DNA from 4 places in the Metasolibacillus sp. FSL K6-0083 genome. Region 3 is predicted to be linked to each of the others. Evidence: riboswitches for the same ligand, from Rfam matches in the RefSeq annotation. Region 3 holds a riboswitch; each other region holds the start of a gene.

Region 1 (7,677 bases), 980 kb from region 3:
GGAATCGTTACTTTTAAGTAATCTTGCTTTGTTGAAAGTGGTTTTAATCTGCCATCAGCGGTTTCGATTCCAAAGTTGACAGTGAATTGGTTATTTTCAGGCTGCTTAGTGACTGAAATTACTACGTTTTCATCTTCCGCAAGTTGAATTCCTGCAAATGTAACTGTCGGAATTTCTACTTTGAAGTTATTTTCACTTTGAACGATAAGCGTTTGAATATTCTTTTCAAGATATTCTTGAATATTTTCCGATGTAATGACTGCTTTGTTGCTGCCAGCTTCAACTGTAATTTCAGTAACTGCACTGTCCACTACAGTTGTTTCCCCAACATTTTCAGCTTGTTCAGTTTCACAATCTTCCACGCCTTCAGGACATTGCTTTTCTTTGCATTCCTCATCATCCTCAGCGCAGACAGTACCACCAGCGCCGCCACTTTCAATTCCGTCAACATAACCACCAACATCTTTTCCTAAATCAGTTGTATAAAGCCATTCAACAGAATCATTTGCAGAGAGAACGTAATTGGCAGCAGAGTATGAAGGGAAATGACCATTTACTCGATACATCCAACCACTTAAAGCCCCGCGGTCGAATTCATAAAGACCCGCGATACCATCAATATATACGCCATACTCTGTTTGGCGATAGCTTAGTGCAATGCCATTTTCCTCAGTTACACGTCTTAAAACATCAAAAGCCGTTTCTCCAGCAAATAATTTAGTTGCTGTTGCTCTTAACGGTACTTCATTGGAAGAAATTCGAATAGATACCGTTGCATAGCCAATTTCCTCTTTTTCAGAAGGAACAGTTGGTGGATTTCCATTATTATCAGGAGGGGAAGGCTCCTCCTCATCGCTATCATCCCCGTCGTCAGGCTTAGATGGATTATCTTTCGTATCTGACATATCGTATAGCGTTGTTTGTCCACTTAGTAAACGGTTGTAGGCTGCTAATGCATAGCCCATTTGCACTGTTGCCATGCCATTTGCTGATAAGCTATGAATATGTTTAAAGCCACCGTCACCAGTGCTAAATGACATAGCATTGTCAATAATCTTATTGAAACGTTCATCTTTGTTCACATCAATACCTAAGCTAGCAAGCGCTGTTATAACTTGAGCAACACTTTCAGCAGTTTCAGGACTTCCTGCTGTCGATATATAGCCACCATTCGTTGTTTGTATCGCAGCTAATTTAGCTATTGAGCGATCTATTACCGCTTGTACTTGTGGATTGCTTTGATATGGTGCTAATGCTTGAAGTACCATACCTGTCATATCTGGATCAGCAACGTTACCGCTAAATGCAAATCCACCACCATTTTTTATTTCCTTTGATATAATGTTTTGAATTAATTTATCACGCGTTGTTGTCGCTGTTTCAGGTAATTCAAAGTTCCAAGTATCCAGTGCAATCAATGAATAAGTGGCTGAATTTACACCTTGCTTTGTAGCAAAACTTAAATCTGCTAATTTATTAACTAAATTATAACCAGCTACATCTCTAGGGTCTTTCCCGATAGCCGTAAGCGCAATAATTACTCGAGCCCAATCCGTTGCCTGAGTATCTATTTCACCATTTGTTGCTTTTACATGACTGACGATATTGCGATAGTATTTATCATAATAAGTCGCATATTTATCTAAATTCATATCGCCACGTGCTAATGTTAAAATCGTCCATTCAGAGTTATAAGATGGCTCATATGAACCTGCCGTCAAATAATCAGCAACTGCATTGTATGCCTCAACTGTAGACGGTTGTAAATCTAATAGACGTTTTTGTAAAGCTTCAAGCTTAGCATAGTTAGTTACTTGATTTTTATGAATAGTTAATAACTTATCATAAGCAAGCTGGGCCTCAGCTACTTTTAATATATCAGCCCAAACGAGCATTTCTACAGAAGGTAATGCATCGATTTTAGCGATAACTTTGTTAATATCATCTTCAGCACTAAGCATTTTCTTTTTATCAAGGAGAACGGGATAATTGGCAACCCCTTTAGTTGATACACCATCAACTTTGGCATTTGGATAGATATTAGGTAACGCTTTCCAAATTTTTTCTGCTTCTGCAACTAATTCTTTTGCTAGCGGATCATTTATATCAATAGCATCAATGAACAGTTCAATATATCGTATTTCTTTATTAACAAGGTCTTCATGATTTGTTACCTTTTTTTGATCATTCGTAGAAAGGACCTTAACTTTTTTTCTCGCATGCTCTAGTTGCTCTTTTGTTGCTGAATTATATGCTATATCTTCTAATTGAGGAAGCTCGTTGATAGTAAGAATAGCGTATTTGATTTCCTTAGCTACAAGAACTTCATTAAATGCAAGTATTTCTGGATCTGTAGCTTTTCTATAACCAGATTTAAAAAGAGAAGCATATTTTTCACGTAATGCATCTAGCTTATTGTTTAGTCCATCATCTAAAATAATATCTTCAAGATCAGGTAAAATATTATTAGGATCTTGCATATATAATTTAAAATATGCCATTTCTTTTTCAAGTAACAGACCGAAATAAGGAAGGTCATTCAATAAGAGTGCACGAGCGGGTGCTTTTACTTTCGTATCTAGTTCACGTGCTTCCAGCAATAGTTGATAAGTTGCATCATCTGCTCGTTCAATTGTTGGTAAGGAGGTAATGAAATTTATTGCTTCTTGCGCTTCAAGTGAAATAACAAATACATCCACTGTTTTAGTTGTATCGTCTAGTTTAGCAGTAATTACTGCTCGACCAATTTCCTTAGCAGTTACAAGCCCATTATCTACCGTTGCAATTCCGTTATTACTTGAAGTCCATTCAACTGTTGCACTATCATCTGTTGTTGAAGTAGTTGCTATAAGTTCAAATGTCTCAGCTACTTGTAATAGTAATGGTTCTTCTCTATTTAATTGAATATCGCTACTTGCTAAGGGGGCAATCTCCATAAATGGAGTAAACGTTAATCCTGCTGCATCATCTATTTGCGTCTGCTGCTCTAATTCAGCCTCATTATCAGATTCAAGTGCATTATCCAGCTTTGTTGAATCTTCTAATTCTATTTCATTATCAGGTTTCGTAGTATTATCTTGCTCTATCGAATTATCAAGATTACTATCGCTGATATCATTAGCATTTTCAATATTTAGCTCGGCTATTTCTCCTTCAAAATGCTGTGCTTTGATTACACTGGATGGAGAGAATAACGATAAGACTAAAATAAAGACAAGCGCTATATGTAGTTGTTTTTTCCATATAGCCATTTAAAAATCACTCCTTGATAAAATAGTTAAATACTGACAAGGTAAAGTATTTTACCTTGTCAGTATTAATTTACTTAGTTATTGCACTTCTACTACGAGTGGCTCACTTACTGAACCACCTAATAATGCATTAGCTGAGGCAGTAATGGTAATAGTGCCAGCTTGCGCTTGACCTACAAATGTAATAACTGCTTGTTGGTCGGTATTCACAGTAACAGACTGAGCTGTTAATGCCGTTGTTCCAGTATTAATTGTCCAGTTTGCTAGATTCGAAGCGCCTGGTGTTATAAATAAATCACCAGTTAAATCTACTGTAATAGACGGGTTATTATCGTTTACAGCAATCGCACTTGCTGTTTCTAATTTAGCCCATGTAGTGTAATAAATATGAACTACATCATCAGGCTCTAATTGATACTCAGCTAACCCATAATCAGGACTATCGCCATTTACTGTGTATACCCAGCCATCCCAACCATTCAAACTGCCTGCAGCACGTCCATCAATTGATTGAAGATATGGACCATACTGAGTAGAAACTACTACATAAGGAATACCAGCATCATCTAATGTTTGCTCTACAAGCTCTAGTGCAGTTGTTCCGTCTTGGACATTTACAGTTGTTTCTCCTAATATCTCATCGTACAAACCAGTCACTGATAATTGAACATCAAAGTCTGCTGATAGTACTTCTTGACTTACCGGCTGTAATACCGCCGCACTTGCTGCTGGTGATACGAGCGAAACTGCCAAAAGCAGGGCAAACGCTAGATGCCACCATTTTTTGAATTGAACCATTTACAAAACCTCCTATTTTTTATTTCGTGAATGTTTTGCAGTTAACTCAAAAATAAAAAGATGCTCCTCCAAAAAGGGGAAGCATCTCATGGAAAACAGAAAATAGGCATAGTGTGCCTGTCCGTCTATTTGCCGTAAGTTCTCCTAGCTTCCGAAGAGAGTTAATACGATGAAATAAAGGCAGGTCTCCTGGCTCGTGTATCCTAGTTCAGAACCTTCCCATCTACTAGAGGCATTTTTCCTCGTTGGACAGTGGTATACTCTGTAGTCATCTACACTTACAGTTGCGGAAACAGCTTCGGTTTTGCACCGAATTCCCTATTAAGCTCATAAATTGAGCACCTTTATTCTGCAGTTACTATTCACTTATTGGTAAGTGTAGCATAATTCTCTGGTTTTCGAAATAGTTAGAAAAAGAGAAAAGACCATCTGAAATAATAAATGTTTCAGATGGCCTCCTTTAAATTTAAAATATTACATCATATTTGCAATTTGTAGCGTTCTTTTTAGTATTTTTGCCGTTTGTCCATGAGTTAATGGAACTTTTGGCTCAAAATTTCCATTCTCTTTTCCTGTCATAATATTAAGGCTATTTAATAGCTCAATATAAAGGTTTTCTCACATCCTTATGAATGTTACTATCAATTTGAGTGTTAAAAATAAGAAGAGGGGTGGCTGACGCATGACAGCAAACACATGGGCATATGCCAAACGCTTAGATGAAACATATGAAATTGCCTCAATGCGGGAGGAGTTTTATATGCAAGAGGGGCGTATTTATTTCGATGGCAATTCATTAGGGCTGATGTCAAAGCGCGCAGAAAAGACGTTACACAGCTTGATGAATTCATGGAAAGAATACGGTATTGATGGTTGGACAAAGGGCGAGCATGCTTGGTTTTTCCTTGCCGAGAAGCTTGGTGCACAAATGGCACAAATTGTAGGCGCACAAAAGGAAGAGGTAGTTGTCACTGGCTCGACAACGAGCAATTTACATCAGCTCGTTGCAACATTTTACAAGCCAGAGGGAAAGAGAACGAAGATTTTAGCGGATGAATTAAATTTCCCCTCTGATATTTATGCTTTAAAATCACAACTAGCATTAAAGGGTTATGATGAGTCACATTTAATTCGTGTGGCATCACGAGATGGGCAAATGCTAGATGAAGAAGATATTATTGCGGCAATGACAGATGAAGTAGCATTAATTGTTTTACCGGGTGTGCTTTATCGCAGTGGGCAAATTTTAAATATGGAGCAATTAACGAAGGCAGCACATGAACGTGGTATTATAATTGGCTTTGATTTATGTCATTCAGTTGGCTCAGTTGTACATCATTTACATGACTGGAATGTGGATTTTGCTTTTTGGTGCACGTATAAGCATTTGAATGGCGGACCGGGTAGTACAGGGGCTCTTTTTGTGCATGAGAAGCATTTTGGGACAGCACCGGGCTTAGCTGGCTGGTTTGGCTCAAATAAAGAAAAGCAATTTACGATGAGTCATACATTTGAGCCAGCATTTGAGGCTGGGGGCTTTCAGGTAGGAACACCAAATGTGTTGAGTATGGCGCCATTGTTAGGAGCGCTTGGGTTGTTTAATGAAATGGGCATTGATAATGTGCGAAAGCGTTCGTTGGCATTATCAGATTACATGCTGCAATGCGTGGAGGATATGCTTGGTGAATATAGCTTTAAAGTGTGTAGCCCAGTAGAGCATGAAAGGCGTGGTGGTCATATTTATCTAGAGCATCCAGATGCCGCACGCATTTGCAAGGCATTGAAGGAGCGCGGTGTTATTCCTGACTTCCGTGCACCACAGGGGATTCGCTTAGCGGCAGTTGCAATGTATAACACATTTGAAGAAGTGTATAAATGTTTTGAAATTTTAAAGGATATTATGGAAACGAAAGCATATGAGAAATTTACGAATGAAAGAGAGATTGTAGCGTAATGGGGTGGATTGATATTACACAGCCGTTGAACAAAAATATCGCGACATGGGCAGGCGATACAAAATTCATCTATGAAACGGTTGCAACAAAGGAGCAAACAGGCTCTGTCAATGTCGGTATGCTACAGATGAGCCTTCACTCAGGCACGCATATGGACGCACCATTTCATTTTGATAACAATGGACAGACATTTGAGCAGCTTGATTTAGAGCGCTGTATCGGAAAAGTGGTCGTTGTGGAATGCTTGGATAGTGAATTTATTGAAATGTCGCATGTTGCAGGGAAAATTACAGGAGTAAATGCTGTATTTTTTAAAACAAAAACGCTAGCTAACGCACATATTTTTCCTCAGGAAGTACCTACACTAACAATAGAAACTGTAGCGTATTTAAAAGAAAGCGGCATTAATTTAATTGGAGTGGATGTGCCATCAGTTGATAAAGTAACTTCAAAGGAGCTACCAATACATCATGCGCTAGTAGAAAGTGACATTTATATAGTAGAAAACTTATTGCTTGAGCATATCAAAGCAGGGCGCTATGAGATGATTATTTTACCTCTATTAATAGAAGGAGCAGATGGTAGTCCTGTAAGAGCAGTCATCAAAGAGGAGGAGCAATAATGTCGAACAATTACAAGCCATTTGAAGATGAGAAAAAAATCGTTACGGATTTCAAAGACCGTATGACCTATACAGATTATTTACATTTAAACGAGGTTTTAGCTTGTCAAAAGCCGCTAACAGATGAGCATGATGAAATGCTTTTTATCGTTGTCCATCATGTCAGTGAGCTTTGGATGAAGCAAATTTTACATGAAGTCAAATCGGCAACGCTTGATATTCATAATGGGCGCTTACCTGAATCATTTAAAAAGCTAGCGCGTGTTTCACAAGTGCAAAACCAGCTAAAAAACGTATGGGATGTGCTTGCAACATTAACGCCTGCTGATTACTTAAATTTCCGAGACCAACTCGGGAATTCATCAGGTTTTCAATCCTATCAAAATCGTTTACTAGAGTTTTATTTTGGCTATAAAACACCGCATATTTTGCAAATTTATGCACATGATGAAAAAATATTAGCAATGCTTCAAGAAGCTTATAATGCGCCTAGCCTATATGATGAAGCGATTCGCACGCTGGCAAAGCGCGGATTTACTATTGATGAGGAAGTATTATCACGCGATGTAACAGCAAAGTATGAGGCAAATGACAGTGTGAAAGAGGCATGGAAGGCTGTTTATCGCGAGCCTGAGAAATATTTTGATTTATATGAGCTTGCTGAGGAGCTTGTCGACATTGAGGACTTATTCCAGCAGTGGCGTTTCCGCCATATGAAAACGGTTGAGCGCATTATTGGCTTTAAAATGGGAACAGGTGGCTCAGGTGGTGTTAGCTATTTGAAAAAAGTGTTAGACCAATATTTCTTCCCAGAGCTATGGCAGCTACGCACAGAGCTTTGATAGGAGTAGGTTTAGTTACGTAAAAAGGGGCTTGATTAAATAAAGTGAAACTTCAAGCAGTGGAGGTTTTTCTCATCCCCACTGCTTGTTAGTTAAACCAATCGGGCTTTTACGGGCAGTATCATTTTCACTTAAGTCTTGAAGTGGAAGCCCTACTGCCTGTTAATGCGTGATAAACCGCTTCTATATACCTAGATAATAATTGAGAA
Region 2 (7,677 bases), 1.2 Mb from region 3:
ACTGATACTACCGTTAATTCACATTCTAACGCTTGTTTGCGAATCATATCTAATATTTGCTGCTGATGCGCAATATCTAAATGATTTGTCGGCTCATCAAGCAATAAAAGATTCGCACATTGCGCAAGTGCCTGTGCGATAAAAGTACGCTGCTGCTCACCGCCCGATAAATATTCCAAATAAGCATGCTCATATTGTTGCACACCTGTTTGTCGCATCGCCGTTTGTACAGCCTGCTCATCTTGCTCCGACCAACTGGCAAAGAAACTAGATTGATGCGGATAACGACCGAGCGACACCGCATCACGTACAGAATTGGAAAAAGCGTTAGCATGTAACTGAGGCAGTACAGCCATTTTTTTCGCAAGCTCCTTCGTTGAATAGGCATCAATTCCCTTACCATCGAGTAAAATTTGTCCACTTATTGTAGGTAAAACGCCGCTAATCACCTTTAACAATGTAGATTTGCCACTACCATTCGGTCCGAGAATCCCCAGTATTTTCCCTTTAGATACTGTGAATGAAACATTTTTAATAATCGGTGTCGCACCGTAGCCACCAGAAATTTGCTCTACTTGTAGCATTATGCTCCCCCTTTTCTACGTTGCTTGTAAAAAATATAAGCAAAAATGGGCGCACCGATAAATGCTGTAATGACCCCAATAGGCAGCTCTGTTGGCGCAATGATTGTACGTGACACTAAATCGCAAATCACGAGAAGGCTTGCGCCATTAATGAGCGATAAAATTAGCAGCAAACGGTGGTCTGCGCCGACAAGCATGCGCACCATATGTGGCACGACAAGCCCAACGAAACCAATCGTACCAGAGACGGCAACCGCAGCACCTGTCAGTATAGAACCACCAGCTAAAATAATATATTTACTGCGCTTCACATCAACGCCTAAATGCTTTGCACGCTCTTCTCCGTAAACCATCGCATTCAACTCACGACGGTTTAACCAAATTAAAAGTACACCGATAATAACGAACGGGATAATCATTTGCACATATGGCCAGCCGCGCATCGAAACGCTACCAAGTAGCCAGCCCATAATCATTCGTAGCTGCTCCCCTGTCAACGCAATCATTAAAGAAATACAGGAACCTAAAAAAGAGCTAAAAATAACCCCAGTTAATATTAATGTCTCCATTTTCATCGTTCGGTCAACAAGGCGCGCAAAAGTCATCACAATTATCATTGTTATCGCTGCGCCAAGCATACTAAAAATCGGCAATGTGAAAACGCCAAGCATCGGAAGCGATACTGAAAAATAAATAGTTGCCACTGCACCGACAGAGGCCCCTGACGAGATACCGAGCGTATATGGATCAGCGAGTGGGTTTTTTAATAAACCTTGAAATGCTGCCCCCGCTATCGCCAGCGACGCACCAACGAGCGCAGCAAGCATTACTCTAGGCATTCGAATATTCCATAAAATACTGTAGGCGGTTGGGTCAGCCTCTCTATCCCATAAAGTAGATAGCGGTATGTTCACTGAACCTACCGCAACTCCTAACCATATACTTATGAGTAGTAATGCAATTGATATGACATATGCAATTACTGCCTTTTTATTTTGACTCAAATAGAATCGCCTGCCTTTAAATAAACGCTTATTCTGGAGTAGGACTATCCAAAAAGGGAATTTTGTATTGGTATCATATTAAAAGGGAGATTTTCGTTTCTTCTCTATCGCTTAGGAATAAACCTTTTACCAAAAAGTCATCGTCCAAAACGCCGATTATAGACGTTTTTTTAGATGTCCCCTTTATTTGGAATAATCAACAAATATTCAATTTCTTATAATTCTTTTAGGCAGCCCTCATCCAGATTTATCCCGCATTAACGGGCAGTAAAACGCCCACTTCAAGACTTAAGTGACAATACGCTAAAAGATAAGTGCGAGATTAACTGCCCGTAAATGCCCGAGTGGGTCAACTAACAATCAGTGGGGATGAGGAATCCCACTGATTGAAGTTTCACTTTATTTAAAAATTTCTGGATACATTGCCTTTGCAATTGATTCTACCCCATCCGCAATGCGAGGACCTTGACGGCTTGTCATACTGCCATCTACAGTGTAAACTGCGCCGTTTTTCACCGCATCCATTTCAGCAAATGCTGGGTTATTTAAAACTGCGTCCACATCTTCTGCGTATGTCACGATAATTGTGCTTGGATTGCTTGCAACAAAATCCTCTGGACTATACATTGGCCATTCATCTGCTTCAACAACGTTTTTAATATTGATTGCTTTTAGCATCTCATCCATAAATGTGTTTTGACCAACTGCATAAATATCTGGTGTCATACCAACAACAACGAAAGCTGATTTTTCTTCTTGTCCTTCCACTTTTGCCTGTATATCAGCTAGCTTCGTTTTAATAGATTCCACCATTTTCTCTGCTTCTTCTACTTTACCTGTTAAAGTACCGATTTGTTCCATTGTCATATATGTTTCTTCAAATGTTGCCGCATTTTTAACGACGAACACCGTTACGCCCGCTGCTTCTAATTGCTCTAATGCTGGCTCAACTGCGAACATGCTTGATTCATGTGCAAAAACAATATCGGGCTGTAAGGAGACGATTTTTTCAACATTGTATTCCATGCTACCGACTCTTTCTTTTTCAGCTACTGCTGGTGGATAATCATCAATATCGTTGACGCCAACAACCTCATTTTCTAAATTTAAAGCAAATAAAATTTCTGTATTTGATGGTGTTAAAGAGATGATTTTTTCTGGTGCACGCTCAAGCGTAACCTCTCTGCCTAAAGCATCTGTTACTGTCGCAGGAAAGGCTGCTGCGAGCTCGTCCGTTTCTTGCTGTACTTCTGTTTGCTGCTCACCTTGCGTTTGTGGCTCCTTATTGTCATCCTGTCCACACGCTGCAAGCAAGCCTGTTGCTAACAGCATCGTCATTATAATTGACCAAAACTTTTTCACTTCTAATTCCTCCTAATTAAACAAAATAACAAAAAAATCCCTCGACAAATACGAGAGATTATAATAGGGCACTATTAAAATAGCGGCGCCACCCTATCCTCGTAGGTTGTCATTGGCTTTACACGAAAGGCAGGTCTCCTGGCTTATGCATCATACATCTCTAGCGCCTTCCCGAAAATTCAGTGGCATACCGCTAGAAACTAGCATTTACAGTGGCGGGACCGCATCAGATTTTCACTGATTTCCCTTTTACTCCTTATCATCTACAAGGAACCTTTTGTGCTTCACTATGAACTTTTTTATCTTTGACAATGAATAAAATCTCAATGTCTCCACTTTAATTATAGCGAAAAAATTGAGATTGTGTAGGTGCTAAATATGGTAGTTATACTCTTCAGGTAGTACGCGACGTAAAAACTGCTTTGTGCGCTCCTCTTTTGGTTGTACAAAAATCTCATGCGCGGAGCCTTCCTCAACAATTTGACCTCCATCCATAAAAATGACATGGCTTGCTACATCTCGCGCAAATGACATTTCATGTGTGACGACAATCATCGTTGTGCCAGACTTCGCGATTGTTTTCATGACCTCTAAAACTTCCCCTACAAGCTCGGGGTCAAGCGCTGATGTCGGCTCATCAAATAAAATTACATCAGGCGATAATACAATAGCTCGGGCTATACCAACCCGCTGCTGCTGACCACCAGATAATTGACTTGGGTAGGCATCATATTTATGCGTCAAACCTACTTGATCGAGTGCCTCTTTCGCAAGTCCATACGCTTTCTCCTTATTCATTTTCCTACCTATAATTAAGCCTTCTGCGACATTTTCCAGTGCCGTTTTATTATGAAATAAATTATAATTTTGAAATACAAAGGCGGTTTTTTTACGTACAGCAAGCACTTCCTTTTTAGAGGCATTTCTTAAATCAACTGTTATTTCACCAAAGCTCGCCGTTCCTTTATCCGCACGCTCCAAAAAATTAATACAGCGCAGCAATGTTGTTTTACCTGAACCACTGGGACCTAAAATAACAACAACATCCCCTTTTGAAACAGTTAAATCAACGCCCTTTAAAATCTCATTGCGCCCGAATGATTTATGAATATTTGTAATTTGTAGCATCAGCTCTCCCCCTTTACATTTAACTTTGAAGATTCATTTTATAGCGACTTAAATAGCGTTCATAGCGTTTAAATAAATACTCTACCGTCATACATAAAATTAAATAAACAATGAAAATATCGATATATGCCTCTAAATAATTGTAGCCAACATTCGCAGCAACCTTCGCCTTCAATGTAATTTCCTGTAACGAAATGGCATAACCAAGCGATGTCGCCTTAATCAAATTAATCGTTGCAGTACATAAATTAGGTAACGCCGCTACCAAAGATTGTGGGATGACAATACGCCAGTAAGCCTGCGCTGTTGTCAAACCAACAGAATATGCCGCCTCTAGCTGACCGTTAGGCACAGTTTGCAATGCCGAGCGAAACACTTCCGTTAACACCGCGGCTGTATTAAACGTAAATATAATAAGGGCATACCATAATGGATTCACATCATAAATGGAGTAATTGATATTATATTTTTCAAATAGACCTGCTAAAATGAGTGGGATGCTGCTGTAGAGCACAAAAATTTGAATAATTACTGGCGTGCCACGCACAAAAGACACATAAATTTTTGTTAAGCGGTTAATAATCGGCACTTCATAAATACGCGACATGGCAAGTAGAAAAGCTAAAGGTATTGCTAATATAAGCGATACAATCGTTACCAATAACGCAATTGGCACACCGCTAAGCGCAACCCAAAAGGTATCTATTAAAAATGCTATATTAATAAAATCCATGCACATCACTCCTTATGTCGCCTTGATTGAGCTCTTCCCTTTGCTAAATGCTCGCTCCAATTTTGCAAATAGCTTCTCTAACGTAATCGACAAAATCCAATAAATAATAGCTAAAGCCATAAAAATTTCTAACGTATGCGTACCATAGTTATTCGCAATAATTAAATTTGCCTTTCCTACAATATCGATAAAGCCTATCGTATAGGCAAGTGCCCCTTCCTGTAATACCGCAATTAAGCCATTGCCAAAATTCGGTATGGCAACAACAAATGCTTGTGGAAAAACAATGCGTCGATAGGCTTGCAGTGGTGTGAGACCGACGCTAACAGCTGCCTCATGCTGTCCTCTATCAATTGCTAAATAAGAAGAACGAATTACCTCGGACATCATCGCCGCAAACTGTAAGCTAAATGTTATCACTACAAAAACACCTGTATGCACATTATGCAAATTGATATTTAATAAATTTTCAGCGAATGCCGGAACCCCGTAGTACACAAGAAATAATAATACGATCGAAGGTGTACAACGAATAATTGTTGTATAGCCATTCGCAAGCCAACGCAGCAATGCATGATTGCTCAATTTCGCCATCGCTAGTACCAATCCAGCAACACTACCAAAAACGACCGCAAGAGCAGCAACATATAATGTCACAAATAAAAATGGCAATAGCTGTGGAAGCGCTGACCATAAATAAGTGATATCAAAGTATTTTTCCATTCATCTCACCACCGATTCATTATGTATGCAGCTCTTGGGAAAGCAGGTTGCATATGCTCTCCCTTAGCTATTCAATTAATCTAACGTTTTACAGAATCTAGCACTTTGAATAAATCCTTACCGTAAAATTGTTCGCTTAGCTTATTTAGCGCATCCGTTTCCTTTAACTGCTGAATTGCTTTATCATAGGCATCTGCGAATTCCTGCTCCTTTTTATTAAATAGCGGCCATGTTTTAATTACTGCAAACTCGTTATACACAACCTCATCCTTTAAATGATGATACGGGCCGCCCTCCGTTAATACTTGACCGTTAAAGCTACCTTCGATTTGTACACCACCATCTACACGCCCTTCATTCACCCATTGCACAACATCAACCGAAAACTCCTCCCCTGCCTGTAGCTTGACTTGGTTATCCGGATTCGCTTCATTGTATTCAGCAATGACTGTATACTGGGCGTTATTTGCCGCGATTGGCGCTAGCGTAAACCCTGCTGAAGCAAAGTCACTTAAATTTTTAATATGGGCATTTTCTTTTTTTACAACAAGCCCTGCACTACTTAATCCTAAAAACTCCTGTGGAAAAATAAATTTTGCTGTTCGCTCCTCTGTCCAGAAGGCATTTTTCACACCTACCTGATACTTCCCTTGCTCAACACCGATTAATAAATCATCGTTGGACGTTCCAACAAATTCAAACTCGTAATCTTCTAAAATTTCATCAACTAATTTCATTACTTCAACGTCATAGCCTGTTGGATTACCGTTTTCATCAATATAAGTCATTGGCTTGCCTGACTGGTCATAAGCTACCTTTACTTTTTTCACCGCTTCTCCATTTGACGTTGTAGCACCCTCGCCGTCACTGCACGCCACTAGTATAGAAACCGCTGCAAAGCTGATTGCTGTAAACTGTAATATTTTTTTAATTAACATGTAAAGTCTCTCCTTTTGCTTGTTGAATAGCTGCTTCAGCCAACTTTTTTATTGTCATATCATCCATTGGTGGATTGTGTAAGCCTGCCCTCACATCACGATAATAACGCTGCAGTGGATTATTGCGTTGCAAGCTTTTTGCACCAACTAAGCGCATCGCCTTATCCACAATTTGCAATGCATTATTTGTCACAACATGCTTGGCAATATTGAGTTCTTGCTGCACAAACTGTTTACGAGTCGGATTTATATAAGCCTCTGCCGCCCCGTACAATGTGAAGCGTGCTGTTGCCAGTGCTAATTCAATTTCTCCAATGAGTGCTTGCACATTTGGCAAGTCGCTTATCGGACCATTTAAGCTATTTGGTTTATGTGTTGTCGCAAAATGAACAGCATAATCACGTGCAGCTTGTGCGATACCTAAATAAGTAGCAGGAACTAATAATGCCCAACCATTCACCTTAAAACCTGTAGAATAACTCGGAATTTCAACCAAATCAGATGGCTTTAGCTCTACATTTTGCAATACTAAATCATGGCTACCTGTACCACGCATCGCAATTACATCCCATGTTTCATCGATTGTGACACCTTTGGCTTTGTGTGGAATAAGGAAAAATCCAATTTTCTCTTGCTCCTCTATCCAAGCAGATGTTAAAAAATAATCCAGCTCTGGTGCACCTGTTGTATAGTTTTTACGCCCATTAATTAACCAGCCTTCCGCCGTTTTCTTTGCAGTCGTTGTCGGTCTGCCACCACGTGTCGGACTACCCATAGCAAACTCGCTAACCGCACGATTAATAATTGCGCCGTTCGCTACTTCCTGCGCAAATTTTTGTAGCATCGCAGGCTCCCATTCCTCATGTTCAAATAAATCACCTACAGTTAACAGCGTCCAGCCTATAGTGAGCGCTGTACTTGCATCATAGCTAGCCAACGTTTCATGCAATAAAACTGCATCATAAATAGTGAAGCCCTCGCCGCCAAGCTGCTTTGGCAATGTAATTTTCGTATAACCAATCTCCCTTAATGCACGAATATTTTCATGCGGGAAGCTCCCAAGCTCATCAATTTGCTGCGAGCGACTTTTAAACGTCTCCTCCAACGTAGCAATTTTCTCTAACCATTGTCGCTGTTCTGTTGTTTTAATGAAAAGCTGTTTACTCACAATAATAGCCTCCCTAATTTTCAATCAATTTTGAATG
Region 3 (7,677 bases):
TTTTTTTAGGTGCAAATAAAGCCATCTTATTTAGCACGAATTACTTGCAGTGTGGAATTTGAAAATTCCCTAAAAAAACGAAAGTAATTTCATACTTTACTCACATTTCTTGGCTATACTGAAAAAGCAGATAGATAATGGGAGGAAAAAGTATGAAAAAAATATTTGCATTTTTAGGGCTATGCTTTTTAATAGCTGCTCAAAGCGTTTCGGCGCATACTATGACAGAGAAAAACATCTATGAGGACGTTGAACCAACTGCTGAAAATGCGCAAAAAATACTATTGTTAAATAGTTTAGGGTTGCTTGGTTATAATGGACAGGATATGAAGCTAGCGCAAGAAAAAAACTTATCACGTATGGAATTTGCAGCATGGGTTGCGGGCTTTTACCAATTAGAGGGGGAAGATTTTGAGCAGCAAGCAAATGCTAGTTTGCAGGAGGAATATGTATCCTCGTTAGAGGGTGATATTACATATAAGGAGCTAAATACAGCGCTTTTCCATAAGGCATTAAATCTTGATGAGCCAGACGCAACAATGACAAAGGCACAATATATCGATTTTATTTTTGCGCATTTGAATGATGATATGGGCGGTCATACATTGCCACAAATGGGCGGCTTCGTTACTGGTCCTACAGGTGTGATTGAAGAAGTAAAAATAGAAGATAAAACAACGATTCTAGTCATCGCTGGTCATGAATATCCTTTATCTGGACATCCGCGTATTTCTGCAACTTCTGACAAGGCAGAGGATTGGATAGGTAGCACTGTTGAGCTGTCTTATTTTACAACAGCAAGTGGCGGTCATAGTCACAGTCATGGTCATGACGACCATCATGCGGAAGAGAATTCTGTAGAAGATATGGCATTGCATTATGTACAGCTACAGCAAACAGCGGCTAATGCAGTAAAGGAAGCAAGCACTAAAAGCGGCTGGCTTATGTCAGCAATTATTGTTGTGATATTAGCTGGATTAGCATTACTGTTTTTAAAGCGTAAATAAAGAGGCTCTTTGCTAATAGAAAATAAAATTGTTGAGAGCAGTGGGGAAGGGCGTGTCTGAAAATCCATTTTGAGACACGCCTTTTTACAGCTTTCTTTAAAACATACTAAAGAAATAAAAATATTAAGAAAAGATAGCACATTTAGATAAAAGTATGATAAAGTAATAGCACAATTGAATAATGTGTAAGAGTTGGTGCCAAGCGAAGGTTTGGCTTAAAAGGGAAGTCGGTGCAAATCCGACGCTGTCCCGCAACTGTAAGTCGGAGCAAATCACAAATGCCACTGGTGGGAAACTGGGAAGGCTGTGAGGCGCTGTGATGACAAGCCAGGAGACCTGCCAATATCTAGTACACACCAAATACCTACGTGGAAATAGGTGGTGAAAAGTAACGATAAATGTTACAAGTACGAGCGATAAAACAAGAGCGAATGGAGTACCATTACGTGTTTTTTTGCGATATATAAATTAATTAGCCATTTTCCGATGAGGGAAAATGGTTTTTTGTTGTAAAAAACTAATTTTGAAAGGTTGGTTTGTAAAATGGCATATGTAACAACAACGATTGGCTATCCATATATTGGGGAAAATCGCCAATGGAAAAAGTCTTTAGAAAAGTTTTGGAAACACGAAATAACAGAAGAGGATTTTCTAGCACAGCAAAAGGAAATTCGTTTAAGTCGCATCGAAAAACAATTGCAGCTAGGATTGAATGTAGTATCAGTTGGCGATTTTACCAATTATGACCGCGTGCTGGATATGGCTGTTATGTTTGGACTTGTACCAAAGCGCTTTAATTGGCAAGGTGGGAAAGTTGATTTGCAAACTTATTATGCTATGGCACGTGGTAATAAAGAGGCAGTCGCAAGTGAAATGACGAAATGGTTTAATACGAATTATCACTATATTGTGCCTGAATACGAAGGGCAACCACTACAGTTAACAGAAAATACAGTGCTTAAGCATTTTATAGAAGCAAAGGCTGCATTTGATATTACCGCAAAGCCGACACTTATTGGCCCTTATACATTTATAAAACTAACAAAGGGCTATGACCGCGTATCTCAAGCGTCATTCGTTTTAGCCATTTTACCTTTATATGCACAAATAATAAAGGAGCTAACTGAGGTTGGCGCGGAATGGATACAGCTTGAGGAGCCGGCGCTTGTTACTTCATTAGATAAGGAAGAAATTCAACTTGTGCAGGAAATATATGCACAGCTCTCTACATCTGTGCCAGAAGCGAAATTGATGTTACAAACATATTTTGAATCCTTATCAGCATACGAGCAGCTTACACAGCTCCCAGTTCATGGTATTGGGCTAGATTTCATACATGGCTATACGCATAATATGAATGCACTACGTCAGCATGGTTTCCCAGCAGACAAAGTTTTAGCTATTGGTATCATTAATGGACGGGATATTTGGCGGGCAAATTTAGCGGAAGTATATTCGACGGTGAAGGCAATTGAGCAACTTTCAGGTGCTAAGGAGCTATGGATTCAGCCTTCGTGCCATTTACAGCATACACCTATTACGACGAAGTTTGAAGCAAGGCTCGATTCGACCTTGCGAGATGCGCTTGCTTTTACAGATGAAAAAATAGTTGAAATTGTGGAAGTAACAGCTTATTTGAATGGACAGGACACATCAACTAATAGCGCCATATCAACAAGCATGAAGGCGATAGAAGCGTTGAAAAACCATCCTATTCGCAACAATAAGGGAGTACAACAGGCAGTTCAAATGATTCAGCAAGCAGATTTTGAGCGCAAAACATCCTATAAAGAGCGTGTGGCAATTCAACAGAAGGCGCTACAATTACCGTTATTTCCTACAACGACGATTGGTAGCTTCCCGCAATCAGATGAAGTAAAGCAAAAGCGCAATGCATGGCGCAAAGGTGATGTAACAACTGAAGTATACAATGAATTTTTAAAGCGAGAAACAGCACGCTGGATTGCAATCCAGGAGGAGCTGGATATTGATGTTCTAGTGCATGGTGAGTTTGAGCGGACAGACATGGTAGAATATTTTGGCGAAAAGCTAGCAGGTTTTGCATTTACTGAAAATGCATGGGTAGTATCTTACGGCTCACGCTGTGTAAAGCCACCAATTATTTACGGAGATGTAGCGTGGGAAGCGCCGATGACTGTGAAGGAAACGCTTTATGCACAAAGCTTAACAAAGCGTCGTGTGAAAGGAATGTTAACAGGTCCTGTAACAATTCTGAATTGGTCATTCGTACGTGATGATATAGAGCGTAAAGACGTGACATATCAAATTGCATTAGCATTGCGTCAGGAAATCGAGGCACTTGAGCAAGCAGGTATTTCCATTATTCAGGTAGACGAGCCCGCATTAAGAGAAGGCTTACCGCTTCGTAAAGAGCAGTGGGATGCTTATTTACAATGGGCTGTAGGAGGCTTTAAGCTGGCGACAGCCAGCGTAAAGAATGAAACGCAAATTCATACACATATGTGTTACTGCGAATTCAATGATTTCATTGAGCCAATTAGTGCCTTGGATGCGGATGTAATTTCAATCGAAACATCTAGAAGTCATGGAGAGCTCATTCGCTCACTACAGAATAACCCTTACGACAAAGGCATCGGCTTAGGTGTTTATGATATTCATAGCCCACGCGTGCCAAGTGAGGAAGAAATGCTGACAATTATGGAAGATAGCTTACAAGTATTAGCACGTAACCAATTTTGGGTAAATCCAGATTGCGGCTTAAAAACGCGTAAGGAGCCAGAAACTGTGGCAGCGTTAGCAAATATGGTAGCAGCAGCGAAAACATTGCGTCAGCAAATCGAGCAAGTAATTTAAAGAGGTGCACAAAATGGATAGACAGGTAGTAAAACATTATGAGCAATTATTAAAATCAAATATTATGCAAAATCAGCTAAATGGTGTTTCAAAAACTTTGCATGAACAAGTGGCGCAGTTAATTGCAAATGATAAAGATGATAAGATTGAAATTCAACTAGCCTATAATAATGTAGTACGAGAGATAGTGGGGGAAGAGCATTAACTTCTTTCAGCATTCAAGGGATGTCCCAAAAGCCGTGCATAGCCTGCATTTTGGGACATCCCTGTCCTTTTTTCTTCAAATATCATCGCTATTAGTTCAAAAAGCGGGATGATTTCACCGTATATTTGTGTAATGAACCATTTGTTATTTTCCTTCCCAGTTATCTTGATATTAGCATAGCAATAATAGTAAAGTTAATGGAGGGCTGTTGGAAAAGGCAAATTTGTTTTGGAAGTGCATTGAAAGAGGAATTTCATTCTTTTCTCTTTTACTTTGAGGAACCCTATGTTACTCTCGTTTTCAATCAGTAAGTTTTTGTCAAAAATTCATGGATACCCCATATGAATGAAAGTGAATAATGGAGGAGAAATATATGAACATCCGACAAGAGGATGATTATGTCATAATTAATGGCTTTAAAATTGAAGGAAGAATTTTAGAAGAGCGTTGTCAACAATGTCGCAGTCAAAAAATTCGAGATGACCAGTATGATGCTTATTTTTGTGCAACATGCAATAAATGGCTTGAGGAAAAATGCAATGACTCAGACTGTCACTATTGCTCACAAAGACCAAATAAACCAATCCCAGAGCAGTACAGGAGATAGGCGATGAATACAATTTATTTCGTGCGCCATGCACACTCATACTACACACCAGACGAATACAACAGACCTTTATCAAAAGAAGGCTGGGTGGAGGCGCAGAAATTAGTAAAAGTGTTTGGAGCATTAGAAATTCACGCAATATATGCCAGTAATTATAAACGTGCCATTGAAACAATTCAGCCGATAGCAAGTGAGAAAAACTTAACGATTATTCAAAAAGAAACATTGAATGAACGCATTTTAGCAACGGAAACGATTTCTGATTTTTTAAGTGGCATTGCCAAAGTATGGGCTGAACCGACTTTCTCTTTTGCAGGAGGCGAGTCAAACATAACCGCCCAAAAACGTGTTATTCCAACTATTGCAAAATTGCTGAACTGCCATAAAAATGAAAACATCGTCGTTGGCACACATGGCAATATTTTAACCTTATTATTGAACTATTTCGATAAACAATATGATATAGAGTTTTGGCAGAGCTTAAAAATGCCAGATATTATCGTAGCAAAATTCGCAAATAATAAATTGATTTCAGTAGAACGGTTAATCTATTAACTTAGGGAGATTACATGCAAACGAAAAATCATGGATATACTTTTTTGAAGTTACTACAGCTTCAAGAAAATGAGCTAGTAAGGCTTGAACCATTAGCAGGCTCGTATGCTATTATTCAAATGAAAGGAAAATGGTTAATTTGTTATAATCGTTGGCGCAATCAATGGGAATTACCAGCAGGAAAGCGTGAAGTAAGAGAAACACCAAGGCAATGCGCGATGCGGGAGCTATATGAGGAAACGGGACAAGTGGTCAAAAAGTTACTGTTTGTTGGTGTAGCGCAAAGTCAGAATATAGAAACTGGTAAAAGCAAATACAACCCCATATACTATGGGGAACTGGAGCAATTAATGCCTTTTACAGTAAATGAAGAAATGTCGCATATTCATTTATGGGATATGGTTGGACAGATAGATGTAATAGATGAACTTGATTTTGCTCTATTACAGTGCTTATCTAAATTTTATTTTAAATAAAAAAAACAAGCCACTAAATCTAGTATTTCCCTATTTTCAAAGGCATATATTTTGCCGAAACACCAAACAAAAGCGTCCAAAATGCCGACTACCGCACGGCATTTTGGACGCCCTTTACCCCAACTTCCCAAATAAACCTTTTCGTGCATCTAGTTCAACTTTGTGACTACAATCATCACATGCAAACCTACCATTCATATTTTGCTTGTACAACTGATACTTGCGAGAGCCTTCTACAATTTTAAAATCTTTTTTGCAACAAATGCAATTTGCTACGTAATAAAACAATTTGCTTCTCCTCGCTTTCCGAAAGATTCCATCCAATTATAACATGTAAATTAATGAAATATTGTGACATAAAATGAACTGATTTTAGGAAAAAGCTTATTTATGGCACAATTCCGTCGTCATATTACTGACAAAGTTGTGGCTAACAGGTGAAGAGGTAAAGGAAGGTGCATACAGACCATCACAGCTTTACCGTTACAATCATCGCTGGGTCTTTGGTTCATTATAAAGACCCTAAAATCAAATATATAGGAATAATCATCATAATTCATAGTTAGCCTTCCACTCCATACCATTATTCGATAGACTAATAAATAGGTGGGTGATATTTAATGAAAGCAATTCATTTACAATCATTGCTTGACGCATATAAGGATTTATCCGAATCTGCCTTTCTACAATATACGCAGCAGTTTGATATGGATAAAATGCGGACGAACGAGCTAGATGATTTGAATATGCTTATTACAGAGTTAGCTAGCGCTGGTGCAGCACAGCTACATCAATTTTTTGTTGGCTATCGAATTAAGCAAATTAGCAAGGAATTCGATTTATTACGTATTGGGAAAAACTATATTGTAAATATTGAGTTGAAGAGTGAAAGTACAGAGCATCGCATACTTAAGCAATTAAAGCAAAATGTCTATTACTTAAAGTTTTTAGAAGTTGATATTTTAAGCTTTACATTTGTTTCATCAACGAAAACACTGTATCAGTTAAAAGATGAGAAGCTAATCAAAGTATCGTTTTTACATCTGCTGCAAGTGTTAGAAAATCAGCAAGCCCGAATGCTGACGAATATTGATGATGTATTCGACCCAATTAATTATCTTGTTTCACCATTTGAGCTACCACATGCATTTATTAATGGGGAATATTTTTTAACCTCTCCACAAATGACATTTAAAAGAGAAATACTTGATTTAGTAGAGCAAAATACATCTGTTGTCATTGATGGAGCACCAGGAACAGGCAAAACATTACTGACATATGATTTAGTAAAAACGTGGAAAAAAGCAGGGAAAAGGGTTGTACTCGTGCATGGCAATGTGTTAAATCGCGGACAGCGTATTTTAAATGAGCAATATGGTTGGGATATTCAAACAGTAAGTGTCATGTCTTTAACAAATATTGATATCGTCGTAATAGATGAGGCTCAAAAGCTAAGCTATGAGCAGCTCCAGCATATTCGAGCAAAGCTTATGCAAAGCAATACACCTGCTGTTTTTTCGCTTGATGCAGGGCATTATTTATTTGGAAAAGGGAAACGAATTGACGTGCTTGGCTATATTGAGAAGCATTTTGATACAAAAATTTATGAGCTTAAAATGGTGATGCGTTACAACAAGGAAATGCAATCATTTGTGCAACAGCTTTTTGACCAACGCTTAGTTATAGGTAAACAACATTTTCCGAATATTAGCGTTCATTATTTTTCGACAAAAGATGCCTTTATCCAACATATCGAAGAATGTAAAAGAACGAAATGGCTTGTTGTAGATTGCTATCACTTCGAGCGACCGACGACACGTGATATTTTAGGGCATGAATTTAATCGCGTATGTGTCATTATTGATAATCATTTCACCTATAAGGCAAATGGGCGTTTGTCAGCTGCTAGAAAAAGTGCGGCAATTGACCCATTGCAAGTGCTTTACCATACAATTATTCGTACACGCAAAAAATTGCAATTAGTTGTAGTGG
Region 4 (7,677 bases), 990 kb from region 3:
ACAAAGCGAGAAATTGCAGCAGCCTATGAGGCCAATTTATTAGTAGGCAAGTCAAATAAATTTTCACCCTCCTCCCCTATTTCGCGCGAGGAATTAGCCGTAATGCTAGCAAATGCTTATACACATCAAAATGGCAAAGCCTATTTAGCTACAAATATCGCACCTTTAAGTGATATTGCAAAATTACAAAAGGAATCACAGCAGGCAATTACGTTTTTATATGATTTTGAAATTGCACAGGGTGCAGATGGTTCGTTTAATCCTGCTAATTTTATTACTCGTGCACATGCAGCAAAAATGTATGTCAATTTCTTAAAGGTAGTGAATGATTAATATGAAAAAAACGTTACAATTCATACTCGTATCATTGCTAGCTTTTATTTTAATAGCTTGTAATATTCAAACAGTGGAGCAATTCGAGCAGATGCAGGAGCAGGAACGGAGCGTTGATTCCCCTGCTCCGGTTGAAAAACAGGAGCCAGCTCCGCAGTCAGAAGAAGAGCCTTCACCACAAAACGAGGAGCTAGCAACACAGCACGAAACAGAGGAAATTGGACAGCAGGAAGTTGGAACCAAACAAGAGATTGAAACGAAGCAAGAAATTGAAAAACAACAGGAAATCATAAAACCTACAACACCTAAAAGTGAGCAGCAAAAAGTTGATACTAAACCAACAGCTAACACAGCAACTACACCAACAGAAAAGCCAAAGCAACAAGAAACAGAGCAGCAACAGAAGCCGGTGCCTCAAAAGCGCACTGTCACAATCGCTATTCGAGTGGATACATTGCTAAAGCATTGGGATATGTTAGACCCAGCCCTCCAAAGTGAGCAATACGTTCCGAAAGATGGCATCATTTTAAAGCAAACTACATATGAGCTGTTATCTGAGAAGGATACTGTTTGGGACGTGCTAAAGCGTGCAACAAAGGAGCATAAAATTCAAATGGAATACCAAGGAGCTAACGAAAACATTTATAGCAGTGTCTATGTAGAAGGCATTAACCATTTATATGAATTTAGCGCTGGCGAATTAAGTGGCTGGATGTATCAAGTAAATGGTGTCTATCCAAATTATGGCTGTAGCCAATATGTATTAAAGGATGGAGATGTGATTGAATGGAACTATACAGTCGATTTAGGACGCGACTTAGGGCATTATTGGGATGGTAATTGATGAAGGCATTTGAAACATTTCATCCAATCGTCCTCTTTTCCTTTTTTGTCGCTGCCATTGGCTTATCTATGTTTTTTATGCACCCAATCTATTTAGCGATAACTATTTTTTCAGCCATTAGCTTAAATATTGCTTTACGGAGACAGCTTTTTTTTAAAGATTGGAAGCTCTACGTCCCTCTATTTTTTTTAATGGCTATTATCAATCCTTTAATTAGCCATAATGGGCAGCTCGTCCTACTCTATATAAATGGCAATGCACTTACAGTAGAAGCCATTATGTATGGGATTGCCATTGCCACTATGATTGTAGCGGTTATGCTTTGGTTTAGTTGCTATAATGCAGTGATTACATCTGACAAGTTTATTTATTTGTTCGGAAAAGTGGCGCCAGCCTTATCTCTCACACTGTCGATTTCATTACGCCTAGTTCCGCGTTTTCGCCATCAGCTAGCACAAATCGTACAAGCGCAAAAAGTTATTGGCATGGACTATACGGCTGGCTCATTTTGGCATCGCATCAAATGTACTGTGCGTATAATATCTATTTTAATTACTTGGGCATTGGATAATGCTATTGATACTGCTGATTCTATGAAGGCGCGTGGCTACGGAATAAAAAAACGAACTGCCTTTTCACTTTTTATTTTTGAACGGCGCGATGGCTTCGTCTTGGCACTTATTCTATTGCTTTTTCTGAGTAATCTAGCCGCAAGCTTCATCGGTACAACATCTTTTTATTTTTATCCAACATTTGGAGCAATTAAATGGGATAGTGGAAGTATTTTATTTTATAGTAGCTATTTCCTTCTACTTTCCATTCCATTAGCAATCGAAATCTGGGGGGCATTAAAATGGCGTTCATTAAAATCGACAATATGAGCTTTACATACCCTAATGAAGCACATTCTGTATTAAAAAATATTAATCTAACAATTGAGCAAGGAGAATTTATAGTACTTATCGGTCAATCAGGCTGCGGAAAAAGTACATTGCTGCGCCATTTTAAGCGAGAGTTGCGCCCACACGGAAATAAGACAGGAACTATTTTCTACAAAGGCTGTGATATACAGCAGCTAGATGCAGAAGTTGCTGCTGCTGATATTGGCTATGTGTTCCAGCATCCCGATAATCAAATTGTGACAGATAAAGTATGGCATGAACTTGCCTTTGGATTAGAGAGCCTCGGCCTCGACTCACCAACAATTCGTCGTAGAGTAGCTGAGATGGCTAATTTTTTCGGCATCCATAAATGGTTTCATCAAAAAACAACAGCGCTCTCTGGGGGGCAAAAACAGCTCTTAAACTTAGCAGCAATTATGGTCATGCAGCCAAAATTATTGCTGCTTGATGAGCCAACATCACAATTAGACCCAATAGCTGCCTTGGAATTTATTCAAACATTGCATCGCTTAAATAAAGAATTAGGCATTACAATTATTTTAATTGAGCATCGTTTAGAAGAAGTGTTACCACTTGCCGACCGAGTATTTATTATGGATGAGGGCAGCATTTTATTCGACGGTCCACCAAAGGCAATTTTAAAGAAGCTACCAGCGAATCATGCGATGCTGACGGCACTGCCGACAGCAATGAAGATTTTCCATCTACTTAACGGAGTAGGGCCCGTCCCTCTTACAATCCGCGAGGGACAACGCTGGCTTAGCAACCAGCAATTCACCGTTGCCTCATCGCATTTGCTAGCAACAACAGAAAAAAATACAGCAAATATTGTATTGGAGGCAAAGGATGTTGCCTTTCGCTACGAAAAAAATGGTTTAGATATTGTCCAGCATTTTAATCTACAAGTAAGAGAATGTGAGTTTTTAACAATTATCGGTGGTAATGGCACTGGGAAATCTACAGTGCTTGCTATTTTAGCAGGACTCCAAAAGCCTTATCGTGGCAAATTATTATTATTTAATAAAGCTTTAAAAAGCTACAGCAACAAAGAATTGTATCAGCAATATTTAACTTTATTACCGCAGGACCCAAAATCATTATTTGTACAAAAAACAGTTCGCCAAGAGCTAGATGATATGGCTTATTTACATAAAATAGAAGAGAAAAAAATACAAGAGACGATTCAATCATTTAACTTAACACATTTGCTTCATCGACATCCGTATGATTTAAGCGGTGGGGAACAGCAAAAATTAGCACTTGCAAAGCTTTTATTAATGGAACCTAAAATTCTGCTACTAGATGAACCGACAAAAGGACTAGATGCACATGCAAAAGAAGAACTTGCGAAAATAATAAAGGATTTACAAGTAAAAGGTATGACCATTATTATGGTGACACATGATATTGAATTTTCTGCCCAATATAGCAGTAGATGTGCCTTGTTTTTTGATGGCAATATCGTATCAGAGGATGAGCCGCGCGCGTTTTATAGTGGAAACAGCTTTTATACAACGGCTGCCCATCGAATAACAAGAGAACAATTGAGCAATGCCATTACATGTGAGGATGTCGTTACTTTATGTCAAAAAACATTCGTTTAATCATCTCTCTATTTGTCATCCTAGTGTTAATTCCTCTTACTTTATATGCGGGTATTACATTATTTGCTGATAGGAAATATTATTTTATTTCGATTGTCATTATAATTTTAGCATCTGTTCCCTTTTTCCTGTCATTTGAACGGAGAAAGCCTCAGCCGCGCGAAATTTTAGTAATAGCCGTAATGTCTGCTATTTCAGTGGCGGGTCGAGCGTTATTTGTCATTACCCCCGGCTTCAAGCCGGTCGCTGCAATCACAGCGATTACAGGTTTTTCACTTGGAGCGGAGGCAGGTTTTTTAACAGGAGCCATTTCTGCATTAGTATCAAATATGTTTTTTGGACAGGGTCCTTGGACGCCATTTCAAATGTTTATGTGGGGAATGATTGGCTTTATAGCAGGTTTGCTCGGTAAAACAGGTATCATGCATAAAAAAATTCCTCTTATTTTATTCGGTATTTTTGCAGGCGTTTTCTTTTCCTTCGGTATGGACATTTGGGGAACGATTTCCATGTACGGTGTTTTCAGCTGGGAAGCTTATGTACTTGCGTTAACTTCCGCTGTACCATTTATGATTGTTTATGCTGTTTCCAATGTGATTTTTTTATTATTATTAGAAAAGCCTATAAGGGAAAAACTCGAGCGTATTAAAAATAAATATGGCGTATTGGCTGCCAAATAAGCCTAATTGAAAAATGAGAATGAGTTAGGCTTGCTTTCATGCTAGTTGAAATAGAAGTGACAAGTGCCCCCGTAAACCTTCTAACGAAAATACATTAGTTGGAGGAAATGCGCCAACCGTAATGGAAATCAGCGCTATCTTAGACATAGCCCTAAAATAAAATAGTTGAAATCTAGCTAAAATATGTTATCGTAAAATCATAATCGAATATGATGGTTAAATGAGTGCTTAGCAATGCTGAGGTAAAAGGGAAATTAGTGAGAAGCTAATGCAGCCCCCGCTACTGTAAGTGCAGATGAAATCACGAAAATCACTGTTCAAGCGAATGGGAAGATGTGAAAGTAAAAAGAAGCACGAGCCAGGAAACCTGCTCGTTTAATTAGTCACTTGCTTTTCGGAGGGAGAAGTGTAGGCGAGACATCAAATGTAAGGAATGTGTATATACGAATATATACGCACTTTTTAAACATGGAATCTCATAGCCTGTATCTCTTCACTTTTAGAGATACAGCTTTTTTATTTTTAAGCACGTTAGACCATGAGGAGGGCTCATATGATTTTATTTATAGAAGGAATAAATGAAACTCGAGAATTAGCTGTCACTTTACAACAACAAGGGCACACTCTTATCACAAAAGGTACTTGCCTAGCTGGCACCTTTTTAATTAGCGATTTATCAGTTAATGAAATAGTTGATATGATTACACAACACGAGATTACTTGTGTTGTCGATGCTAGTCATCCCTTTGCTGAAGAAGCATCAAAAACAGCTATGGAAGCTGCTATCAATTGCGGAGTATCCTATGTGCGTTATGAACAACCTCAATTGCTTATGTAATCAATTACAATGTGACGCAATTGATTGTTAGTTGAACCAATCGGGCTTTTACGGGCAGTTAATCTCTCACTTATCCTTTAGCGTATTTTCACTTAAATCTTGCAGTGGGCGTCTTACTGCCCGTTAATGCGGGATAAACTATAAGTGATATTTTTCATTGTCATCTTTTAATGTTTTAAGTAAGATAAAAACAAGCTTTCATATTACATTATGAGGGAGGATGGGTGAAAATGAGTGAACAACAATTAATAAACGCTGGTTATCGTAAATATAGTGGAGAAAAAATCGACGTTTTTTACTCAAAGGATTTATGTGAGCATGTTGGGAACTGTGTTAAAGGGAGCATTGATGTGTTCAATCCAAAAAGAAAACCGTGGGTACTAGTAGATGCTAAATCTGCTGATGAGGTAGCTCGTATTATTGACACATGCCCAACAAAGGCGTTGCAATATGTCTTTAGGAAGGAAGCAATTATGGAAATCACTATTGAAGAAAAACGAGTTATCGCTACAAAAGATGGTGTAGAACTTGGCGAGATGACATTCGTCAATTCCAACGATAAGTTTTATATTATTGACCATACGGGTGTTTATGATGCTGCACGTGGGTTAGGTGTCGGTAAAAAAATGGTACAGGCATTTGTTGAACATGCACGCACAAACAATATAAAGATACTTCCATTATGCCCATTCGCTAAAGCTGAGTTTGAAAAAAATCACGAGAGCTATGCCGATGTCTTGCATTCGTAATGTAGTAACGGCTCCGCATGCTTCTTCTGTGAAGAATGCGAAGCCGTAGCAAAGTGATATTGCTTTCCACGACAAAAAGAAGGTGTCTCAAAATAGCTTTTCAAACACCCTCTTTCTGTATATAAAATTCCATTGATTATAGGCTCACTTTATTATCAAGAATGTAAGTGACACGCTACTGCCCTTGAGTCATTTGTAAATTGTAGTTGTGGCTGCTCCGTTTTGCATTTTTCCATTGCAAATGGGCAGCGAGTATGAAAGTGGCAGCCAGTTGGTGGTGATGTTGGACTTGGCAAATCTCCTTTTATAATGATGCGCTCTTTACTTTTTTCCTCTGTTACTTGAGGTACTGCTGAGATAAGCGCCTCTGTATAAGGATGTAAAGGTTTGGAAAATATCGTTTCCGTATCGCCAATTTCTACAATTCTCCCTAAATACATAACCATTATTCGGTCTGCTATATATTGAACAACAGAAAGGTCATGCGTGATAAACATATAAGTTAAATCATATTCCTCTTGTAAATCCTTCAGTAAATTTAATATTTGAGCTTGGACAGATATATCAAGTGCTGAAACAGGTTCATCTGCAATAATTAACTTCGGATTTAAGACAAGCGCTCTAGCTATCCCGATACGCTGACGTTGACCGCCACTGAATTCATGTGGGTATCGCGATAAATAGGATTCGTCTAACCCCACATCTTTCATAATGTTTTTAATAATTTTTTGCCGCTCCTGCTTTGTTCCAATTTTATGAACAATTAATGGCTCTAATAAGGTTCTCTCAATCGTCCATCTAGGATTTAAGCTTGCGTAAGGGTCTTGAAAAATCATTTGCATACTGCGACGTACTTCCTTTAATTTTGGTCCTTTGCAATTCATTAAAGACTTGCCCTCTAGCAAAATATCACCTGTTGTAGCTTCTAATAATTGAATAATGACTTTAGCTAAAGTTGATTTTCCGCAGCCACTTTCACCAACAATCCCTAATATTTCGCCTTTTTTAATATGAAAATCGACATTATCAACAGCCTTTACAACTGTAGCACCCGCTTTGTTTTTTTTCATCGGATAATATTTTTTGAGCTCTTTTACATTTAGTATTACTTCATCCTTGATTTCCATTCGTACTCACCGCCTCGTTTTCATATAACCAACAAGCAACGCTCGTCTGATTTTCTTGAGTTATTAATTCAGGTGGTACTTCATGACATTTTTTCATTGCTTGTGGACAACGATCCGCAAATCTACAGCCTTTAGACCAATTTCCTGGTCTTGGCACGTTTCCTTTAATATACGATAATCGTGCTTGTCCAGCTGCTGTTGTTGGTAAAGATGCTAATAATCCTTGTGTATAAGGATGTAAAGGCTTATGCAATACATCCTTAACCTTACCTATTTCTACAATGCGCCCAGCATACATAACCGCTACACGATCACAGGATTCATGTACAACACCTAAATCATGTGTGATTAACATCAATGCCATATTATTATTTGCCTGAATTTCTTTAATTAAATCTATAATTTGTGCTTGTATCGTAACATCTAAAGCGGTAGTCGGTTCATCTGCTATAAGTAATTTAGGCTTGCATATAATTGCCATAGCAATCATAATTCTTTGACGCATACCACCTGATAATTGGTGAGGATAGTTTTTTACGATTTCTTCAGGTCTTGATATGCCGACTTGTTTAATTAATTGAATAATTTCTTCTTTTCGCT

Evidence for each region. A riboswitch is a leader RNA that binds a small molecule or an ion and turns the genes downstream of it on or off. The one in region 3 is predicted to bind cobalamin.
Region 1: linked by a shared signal. The riboswitch ahead of MHB51_RS17045 (DUF4430 domain-containing protein) and the one ahead of metE (5-methyltetrahydropteroyltriglutamate--homocysteine S-methyltransferase) in region 3 are both predicted to bind cobalamin.
Region 2: linked by a shared signal. The riboswitch ahead of MHB51_RS09335 (ABC transporter substrate-binding protein) and the one ahead of metE (5-methyltetrahydropteroyltriglutamate--homocysteine S-methyltransferase) in region 3 are both predicted to bind cobalamin.
Region 4: linked by a shared signal. The riboswitch ahead of MHB51_RS17010 (precorrin-6A/cobalt-precorrin-6A reductase) and the one ahead of metE (5-methyltetrahydropteroyltriglutamate--homocysteine S-methyltransferase) in region 3 are both predicted to bind cobalamin.

The regions. Positions count from the first base shown of each region.
Region 1 covers NZ_CP152046.1:3,646,772-3,654,448, forward strand. Annotated here, with positions in the region: gene MHB51_RS17040 (S-layer homology domain-containing protein) at 1-3,251, opposite strand, end outside; gene MHB51_RS17045 (DUF4430 domain-containing protein) at 3,330-4,049, opposite strand; cobalamin riboswitch at 4,211-4,410, opposite strand; gene kynU (kynureninase) at 4,732-6,003, shown strand; gene kynB (arylformamidase) at 6,003-6,626, shown strand; gene kynA (tryptophan 2,3-dioxygenase) at 6,626-7,468, shown strand.
Region 2 covers NZ_CP152046.1:2,000,933-2,008,609, forward strand. Annotated here, with positions in the region: gene MHB51_RS09325 (adenosylcobinamide amidohydrolase) at 1-584, opposite strand, end outside; gene MHB51_RS09330 (iron ABC transporter permease) at 584-1,588, opposite strand; gene MHB51_RS09335 (ABC transporter substrate-binding protein) at 1,988-2,950, opposite strand; cobalamin riboswitch at 3,061-3,243, opposite strand; gene MHB51_RS09340 (amino acid ABC transporter ATP-binding protein) at 3,323-4,078, opposite strand; gene MHB51_RS09345 (amino acid ABC transporter permease) at 4,098-4,811, opposite strand; gene MHB51_RS09350 (amino acid ABC transporter permease) at 4,824-5,534, opposite strand; gene MHB51_RS09355 (transporter substrate-binding domain-containing protein) at 5,615-6,472, opposite strand; gene MHB51_RS09360 (acyl-CoA dehydrogenase family protein) at 6,462-7,640, opposite strand.
Region 3 covers NZ_CP152046.1:814,468-822,144, reverse strand. Annotated here, with positions in the region: gene MHB51_RS03810 (aminotransferase class I/II-fold pyridoxal phosphate-dependent enzyme) at 1-19, shown strand, start outside; gene MHB51_RS03805 (hypothetical protein) at 153-1,007, shown strand; cobalamin riboswitch at 1,184-1,366, shown strand; gene metE (5-methyltetrahydropteroyltriglutamate--homocysteine S-methyltransferase) at 1,551-3,842, shown strand; gene MHB51_RS03795 (hypothetical protein) at 3,856-4,047, shown strand; gene MHB51_RS03790 (hypothetical protein) at 4,421-4,654, shown strand; gene MHB51_RS03785 (histidine phosphatase family protein) at 4,658-5,209, shown strand; gene MHB51_RS03780 (NUDIX hydrolase) at 5,224-5,685, shown strand; gene MHB51_RS03775 (AAA family ATPase) at 6,306-7,677, shown strand, end outside.
Region 4 covers NZ_CP152046.1:3,636,956-3,644,632, reverse strand. Annotated here, with positions in the region: gene MHB51_RS17035 (S-layer homology domain-containing protein) at 1-333, shown strand, start outside; gene MHB51_RS17030 (DUF4430 domain-containing protein) at 335-1,177, shown strand; gene MHB51_RS17025 (energy-coupling factor transporter transmembrane component T) at 1,177-2,058, shown strand; gene MHB51_RS17020 (energy-coupling factor transporter ATPase) at 2,031-3,683, shown strand; gene MHB51_RS17015 (ECF transporter S component) at 3,662-4,363, shown strand; cobalamin riboswitch at 4,569-4,753, shown strand; gene MHB51_RS17010 (precorrin-6A/cobalt-precorrin-6A reductase) at 4,917-5,201, shown strand; partial or broken gene MHB51_RS17005 ((4Fe-4S)-binding protein) at 5,432-5,644, shown strand; gene MHB51_RS17000 (GNAT family N-acetyltransferase) at 5,675-5,950, shown strand; gene MHB51_RS16995 (dipeptide ABC transporter ATP-binding protein) at 6,106-7,077, opposite strand; gene MHB51_RS16990 (ABC transporter ATP-binding protein) at 7,061-7,677, opposite strand, start outside.